DNA from 3 places in the Pseudomonas sp. ADAK18 genome. Region 1 is predicted to be linked to each of the others. Evidence: predicted binding sites of a transcription regulator. Region 1 holds the regulator's gene; each other region holds the start of a gene.
The links. Region 1 encodes sigma-54, which starts transcription at its own class of promoters, with help from an activator protein. Its sites were predicted from a motif close to ANTGGCATNNANNTTGCTNT; they were not measured.
Positions count from the first base shown of each region.

Region 1 (2,268 bases):
ATCCTCGAGACCCGCAAGGAACTCGACCGCGCCGGACGCAAGAAAGAGCTGGAAAGCCTGCTGCAGGAGTTCCATATCAACCACATTCGCGACAACCTCGGCATGAGCCTCTCCGGCGGCGAGCGTCGTCGCGTGGAAATCGCCCGCGCCCTGGCCACTGCACCGAAGTTCATCCTGCTGGACGAACCCTTCGCCGGTGTTGACCCAATCTCGGTCGGCGATATCAAACAGATCATCCATCACCTCAAGGCCAAGGGTATCGGTGTATTGATCACCGACCACAACGTCCGCGAGACCCTCGATATCTGCGAAACAGCCTATATCGTCAACGATGGGCAACTGATTGCCGAAGGCGATTCCGCCACCATCCTGGCCAACGAACTGGTCAAGGAAGTGTACCTGGGCCACGAGTTCCGTCTGTAAGCATCATCCTGCAAGCAGCATGGTGTCTGGCCCTTCGCCAAGGAGCGCAAGCAGCAATAAAAACCTCAAGATTTTTATTGTTACTGCGCTCTAGGCAAAGCCCCCGATATCAGGCATATAATTTGCTTATGTTTGGCGCTCACGCGCCCTGTCGTGGATGGCGCACTGCGCCGGCGAATAAGGTGTTAAGCCCCTGCCATGAAACCATCGCTAGTCCTGAGAATGGGCCAGCAGCTGACGATGACACCGCAGCTGCAACAGGCCATCCGCCTGCTCCAATTGTCGACCCTGGACCTGCAACAGGAAATCCAGGAGGCCCTGGAGTCCAATCCGATGCTCGAACGCCAGGAAGAAGGCGAAGACTTCGATAACGCCGACCCGCTGGCCGATAACGTCGAGCAAAAACCCAATACCGATACCCAGGAACCCTCCTACCAGGAAACCGCCCCGACAGTAGACAACCTCGAGGAAGGCGAATGGAACGAACGCATTCCCAATGAGTTGCCGGTCGACACCGCTTGGGAAGACGTGTACCAGACCAGCGCCAGCAGCCTGCCCAGCAACGACGATGACGAGTGGGACTTCACCACCCGCACGTCCGCCGGCGAAAGCCTGCAAAGTCATCTGCTGTGGCAACTGAACCTCGCGCCGATGTCCGACACCGATCGCCTGATCGCCGTTACCCTGATCGACTGCATCAATAACCAGGGATACCTGGACGAGACGCTGGAGGAGATCCTCGAAGCCTTCGACCCGGAACTGGACATCGAGCTGGACGAAATCGAAGCCGTCCTGCACCGCATCCAGCAGTTTGAACCTGCCGGCATCGGCGCCCGCAGCCTCAGTGAGTGCCTGCAGCTACAACTGCGTCAACTGCCAGCCAAGACGCCGTGGCTGGCCGAGGCCCAACGCTTGGTCACCGACTTCATCGACCTGCTGGGCAGCCGTGACTACAGCCAACTGATGCGCCGGATGAAGCTCAAGGAAGACGACCTGCGCCAGATCATCGAACTGGTGCAAAGCCTCAACCCACGCCCCGGTTCGCAAATCGAATCCAGTGAAGCCGAATATGTCGTTCCCGATGTGATCGTGCGCAAGGACAACGAACGCTGGCTGGTGGAGCTGAACCAGGAATCAGTGCCTCGCCTGCGGGTCAACCCGCAATATGCCGGTTTCGTCCGTCGCGCCGACACCAGCGCCGACAACACCTTCATGCGCAACCAACTGCAGGAAGCACGCTGGTTCATCAAGAGCCTGCAGAGCCGTAACGAAACCCTGATGAAAGTGGCCACTCAGATTGTCGAGCATCAGCGCGGCTTTCTGGAGTATGGCGACGAAGCGATGAAACCGCTGGTGCTGCACGACATTGCCGAAGCGGTCGGCATGCACGAGTCGACGATTTCCCGGGTCACCACGCAAAAATTCATGCATACCCCACGGGGTATTTATGAGCTGAAATACTTTTTCTCCAGCCATGTCAGCACCTCCGAAGGCGGCGAATGCTCGTCCACGGCAATCCGCGCGATCATCAAAAAACTGGTTGCCGCGGAAAATCAGAAAAAGCCGTTGAGTGACAGCAAGATCGCTGGTTTACTGGAGGCACAAGGCATTCAGGTCGCCCGTCGAACCGTCGCCAAGTACCGCGAGTCCCTGGGGATCGCGCCTTCCAGCGAGCGCAAGCGTTTGATGTGACGGGCGGGCCATAGCGTTCCAGTGGCAGGCATTTGCCTGCCGCTTTATGCACTGGCAACGAAGGAGAAGCTGTATGCAAGTCAACATCAGTGGACACCATGTAGAAGTCACCCCTCCATTGCGCGAATACGTCGAGCAGAAGCTGAAGCGACT
Region 1 is NZ_CP052859.1:4,532,867-4,535,134, forward strand. Features, by position in the region: gene lptB (LPS export ABC transporter ATP-binding protein) at 1-423, shown strand, start outside; gene HKK55_RS20480 (RNA polymerase factor sigma-54) at 622-2,115, shown strand; gene raiA (ribosome-associated translation inhibitor RaiA) at 2,189-2,268, shown strand, end outside.

Region 2 (2,268 bases), 600 kb from region 1:
CTGTGGCATATTGCTCGGTGAAAACAAGCAGTACCTGGTATCCAGCCGTCTCAACAAACTGATGGAGCAGCAGGGGATCAAGTCCCTGGGTGAGTTGGTCCAGCGGATCCAGGGCCAGCCGCGCAGCGGGCTCAAGGAAATGGTGGTGGATGCCATGACCACCAACGAGACCCTGTGGTTTCGCGATACCTATCCGTTTGAAGTGCTCAAGAACAAAGTCCTGCCGGAGTCGATCAAGGCCAGCCCAGGCCAGCGCCTGCGGATCTGGTCGGCGGCGTGCTCGTCGGGGCAGGAACCCTATTCGATTTCGATGTCCATTGATGAGTTCGAGCGGACCAACATGGGCCAGTTGAAAGCGGGGGTGCAGATTGTGGCCACTGACTTGTCCGGCACCATGCTCACCAACTGCAAGACCGGCGAGTACGACAGCCTGGCCTTGGGGCGTGGTTTGTCCCCGGAGCGTTTGCAGCGTTACTTCGACCCCAAGGGCGCCGGGCGCTGGGCGATCAAGGCGCCGATCAAGAGTCGGGTGGAGTTTCGTTCATTCAACCTGTTGGACAGTTATGCCAGCCTGGGCAAGTTCGATATCGTGTTTTGCCGCAATGTGCTGATCTACTTTTCAGCGGAGGTGAAGAAGGACATCCTGTTGCGCATCCATGGCACCCTCAAGCGTGGCGGTTACCTGTTCCTTGGCGCGTCTGAAGCGTTGAATGGTTTGCCGGATCATTACCAGATGGTGCAGTGCAGTCCTGGGATCATTTACCAGGCCAAGTAATACACGGAACAAAATGTGGGAGCGGGCTTGCTCGCGAATGCGGTGTGGCAGTCACCCGATGTATGACTGACCCACCGCATTCGCGAGCAAACCCGCTCCCACTTTTTTTGTGCTCGTCTTTGATATCCCTCTTTGCAAGCCGCCGTAAAGCGGCAACCTCCCATTGCCGCTTTACTGGCACCACGCGGAAACCCCTTGCCGCTTTTCTGGCATTGCCGGCGGCAATCTCCCCGCAAACCCTTGATATAAGGGCTCCCAGCAGATTGGCATGCCCCTTGCTATAACCCTGTTACGAAAAGCAGGTCAGCCCCTAAAGGTTTCCACCATGAGCATCAGCTTCGATAAAGCGCTCGGTATCCACGAACAAGCCCTGGGCTTTCGCGCTCAGCGTGCCGAAGTTCTGGCTAACAACATCGCCAACGCCGATACCCCGAACTACAAGGCTCGGGACCTGGACTTCTCCGCCGTGCTCGCCGCACAGCAAGACAAGACCAAGAACGGCACCTTCGCCTTGAACATGACCAACACCCGTCATATCGAAGCGCAAGGCCTGAGCAATGGCGATGAGTCGCTGCTGTATCGCACGCCGATGCAGCCTTCGATCGACCAGAACACCGTGGATGCCCAGCTGGAGCAATCGGCCTACGCCGAAAACTCGGTGAACTTTCAGGCCAGCTTCACCCTGCTCAACAGCAAATTCAAAGGGCTGATGTCGGCCCTGCGTGGAGAGTAAGTCATGTCTCTAGCCAGTGTTTTCAATATTGCCGGTAGTGGCATGAGCGCCCAGACCACGCGCCTGAACACCGTCGCCAGTAACATCGCCAACGCCGAAACCGTGTCTTCGAGCATCGACCAGACTTACCGTGCCCGTCACCCGGTGTTCGCCACCATGTTCCAGGGTGGCCAGAGTGGCGGCAGCGATTCGCTGTTCCAGAACCAGGACGCTGCCGGCCAGGGTGTCCAGGTGCTGGGCGTGGTGGAGGATCAGAGCAACCTCGAAGCGCGTTATGAACCCAACCATCCCGCCGCCGACGCCAAAGGGTACGTGTACTACCCCAACGTCAACGTGGTCGAGGAAATGGCAGACATGATTTCCGCCAGTCGCTCGTTCCAGACCAACGCGGAAATGATGAACACCGCCAAAACCATGATGCAGAAGGTCCTGACCCTGGGTCAGTGATAAGGGGCGCCAAATAATGGCCATTGTTGATACGTCATCAAACAACACGGCGATCCAGGACCTGTTCAACTCCAAGGTCAAGGACGCTTCGGCAAACAACAACGGGTTGTCGGGTGCGGCCAAGGCCGCTACTGGCAACCAATCGTTGGGCAAGGATGCGTTCTTGCAGTTGCTGGTTACCCAGCTGAAAAACCAGAACCCGCTGTCGCCCCAGGATAACGGCGCGTTTGTTGCGCAGTTGGCGCAGTTCAGCAGTCTGGAAGGCATCAACACCCTGAACGACTCGGTCAACAACATCTCCACCAACTTCAGC
Region 2 is NZ_CP052859.1:3,929,512-3,931,779, reverse strand. Features, by position in the region: gene cheR (protein-glutamate O-methyltransferase CheR) at 1-775, shown strand, start outside; gene flgB (flagellar basal body rod protein FlgB) at 1,101-1,508, shown strand; gene flgC (flagellar basal body rod protein FlgC) at 1,512-1,955, shown strand; gene flgD (flagellar hook assembly protein FlgD) at 1,972-2,268, shown strand, end outside.
Region 2: flgB (flagellar basal body rod protein FlgB) is a predicted target of sigma-54. The motif match lies at 1,038-1,057, and genes of this name have one in related genera.

Region 3 (2,268 bases), 870 kb from region 1:
CACCGGCCCCAGCAGATTGGAAACTGACGACATCATGCTTTTGGTACGAAAGGCCAGGGAGACCTTATCGTCACCTGCGAACAAAGGAATGATCGACGACTGAAGAGGGTCACGTACGCCTGCGATGGCGCTGCTGACCATCATCAGTGCACCAACAGCCCAAGGGTTGAACGATTGCGAGGCGGCCAGCAGCACCATCAACAGCGCCGTCAGCAGGCCACCCAGTGAGGTCAGTTTGAGGAGAAGGATCTTGTTGTACTTGTCCCCAAGCCATCCCAACAGAGGTCTGGCCAACACTTCTGCCGCAATGGAGCAGGCAATCATGTTGGCGAAGTAGAGGGCAGAGCCGGTTTCCTGCAAGGCCCACCAGGCCACCGCGAGTTGGTTGCAACGGCCACCGAGTACTACCAGCAAAAAGCTGAATTGGACTCTCAGCAGGCGCCGGTCGATGGCGGGAAAACCCAACACGGGTCGAGATGTGCCCGTTATTCTCCTGTGGGCGTCAACCGCGCTTCCAGCTCCGCCACCTTGGCTTCAAGGCTCTCCAACCGCGCACGAGTGCGCGCCAACACCACCATCTGGCTATCAAATTCTTCCCGGCTCACCAGGTCCAGTTTGCTGAAACCACTTTGCAGCAGCGCCTTGAACTGGCTTTCGATTTCATTGCGGGGTAGCGGGGTGTCGCCGCTGAACAGGCGGGAAGCGTGGCCACTCAGGGCGTCGAGGAGGTCTTTGGGCGCGAGCATGGGAAATAGTCCGGAATAACGGTTGGCCGGCAGTGTATCACGCAGCGTCTATAGTCTTTTCCAGGGCGGGCGACGCACGCTTTTCGCGCATGAGGCCGGGCGCCTGCGCACTGTTTTCGTGCGTATCGCCGCAGCCGTTGAGCCCCGTAGGTGGGCGTGAATGGGCAAAGGACTGATTTCAGTGATTTTTACGGAGCTGGCAAGGTTTCTGCTTAGACGATCATGACCCATGCACTGATGCAGTCGCTGTGACGAATGCAGTGCGCCTTTGGTCCGGAGTACAGCTTGCGTCACCAGTGGTTAGCTCGCGTCGCAATGGCATTTGTCAGGGCGACGAAGCGTTACAAAGCCAGGCACTGCGCTTAGACTTGAGACGGGTTTGTTTTCCTGGGGCAAGTCCACCAATTCGGGAGAGAGTTTTCATGAAGCTAGTCACTGCCATCATCAAGCCGTTCAAGTTGGACGATGTACGCGAGTCACTGTCCGAGATCGGCGTGCAGGGCATTACCGTTACTGAGGTCAAAGGCTTCGGTCGGCAGAAGGGTCATACCGAGCTGTATCGCGGCGCGGAATACGTGGTCGATTTCCTGCCAAAGGTGAAGATTGATGTCGCCATTGACGACAAGGATCTTGACCGGGTTATCGAAGCGATAACCAAGGCCGCCAACACCGGCAAGATCGGTGACGGCAAGATCTTCGTGGTCAATCTGGAACAGGCTATTCGCATCCGTACCGGCGAAACCGATACCGACGCAATCTAAGCCGCCAAACCCCCAACGCCCCAGGAGAAAACAATATGACTCTGCGTAAATTCGCAGGGCTAGGAGCCCTGTTGTCCATCGTAATGCCCAGCCTGGCTATGGCGGCAGACGAAGTGGCGGCTCCAGTCCTCAATTCCGGCGACACGGCGTGGATGCTGACATCCACCGCACTGGTGCTGTTCATGACCATTCCGGGCCTGGCGCTGTTCTACGGCGGCATGGTTCGTTCGAAAAATATTCTTTCCGTGATGATGCAGTGCTTCGCCATCACCGGCCTGATCACCATCTTGTGGTTCGTCTACGGCTACAGCATGGCGTTCGATACCACTGGTATGGAAGCAGGCGTCGTCAACTTCAACTCCTTTGTCGGCGGCTTGTCCAAGCTGTTCCTCTCGGGTGTGACCCCGGCCAGCATCACCGGCCCGGCGGCGCTGTTCCCTGAAGCGGTGTTCGTCACCTTCCAGATGACCTTCGCCATCATCACTCCGGCGCTGATCGTCGGTGCCTTCGCCGAGCGGATGAAGTTCTCCGCGATGCTGATTTTCATGGCTGTGTGGTTCACCTTGGTCTACGCGCCGATTGCCCACATGGTGTGGGGCGGTCCGGGTTCGTTGCTGGGCGACTGGGGCGTGCTGGACTTCGCAGGCGGCACCGTGGTGCACATCAACGCCGGTGTTGCCGGTTTGGTAGCGTGCATCGTGCTCGGCAAGCGTAAAGGCTTCCCGACCACGCCAATGGCCCCGCATAACCTGGGCTACACC
Region 3 is NZ_CP052859.1:5,398,475-5,400,742, reverse strand. Features, by position in the region: gene HKK55_RS24565 (MFS transporter) at 1-468, opposite strand, end outside; gene HKK55_RS24560 (accessory factor UbiK family protein) at 486-746, opposite strand; gene glnK (P-II family nitrogen regulator) at 1,169-1,507, shown strand; gene HKK55_RS24550 (ammonium transporter) at 1,543-2,268, shown strand, end outside.
Region 3: glnK (P-II family nitrogen regulator) is a predicted target of sigma-54. The motif match lies at 942-961, and genes of this name have one in related genera.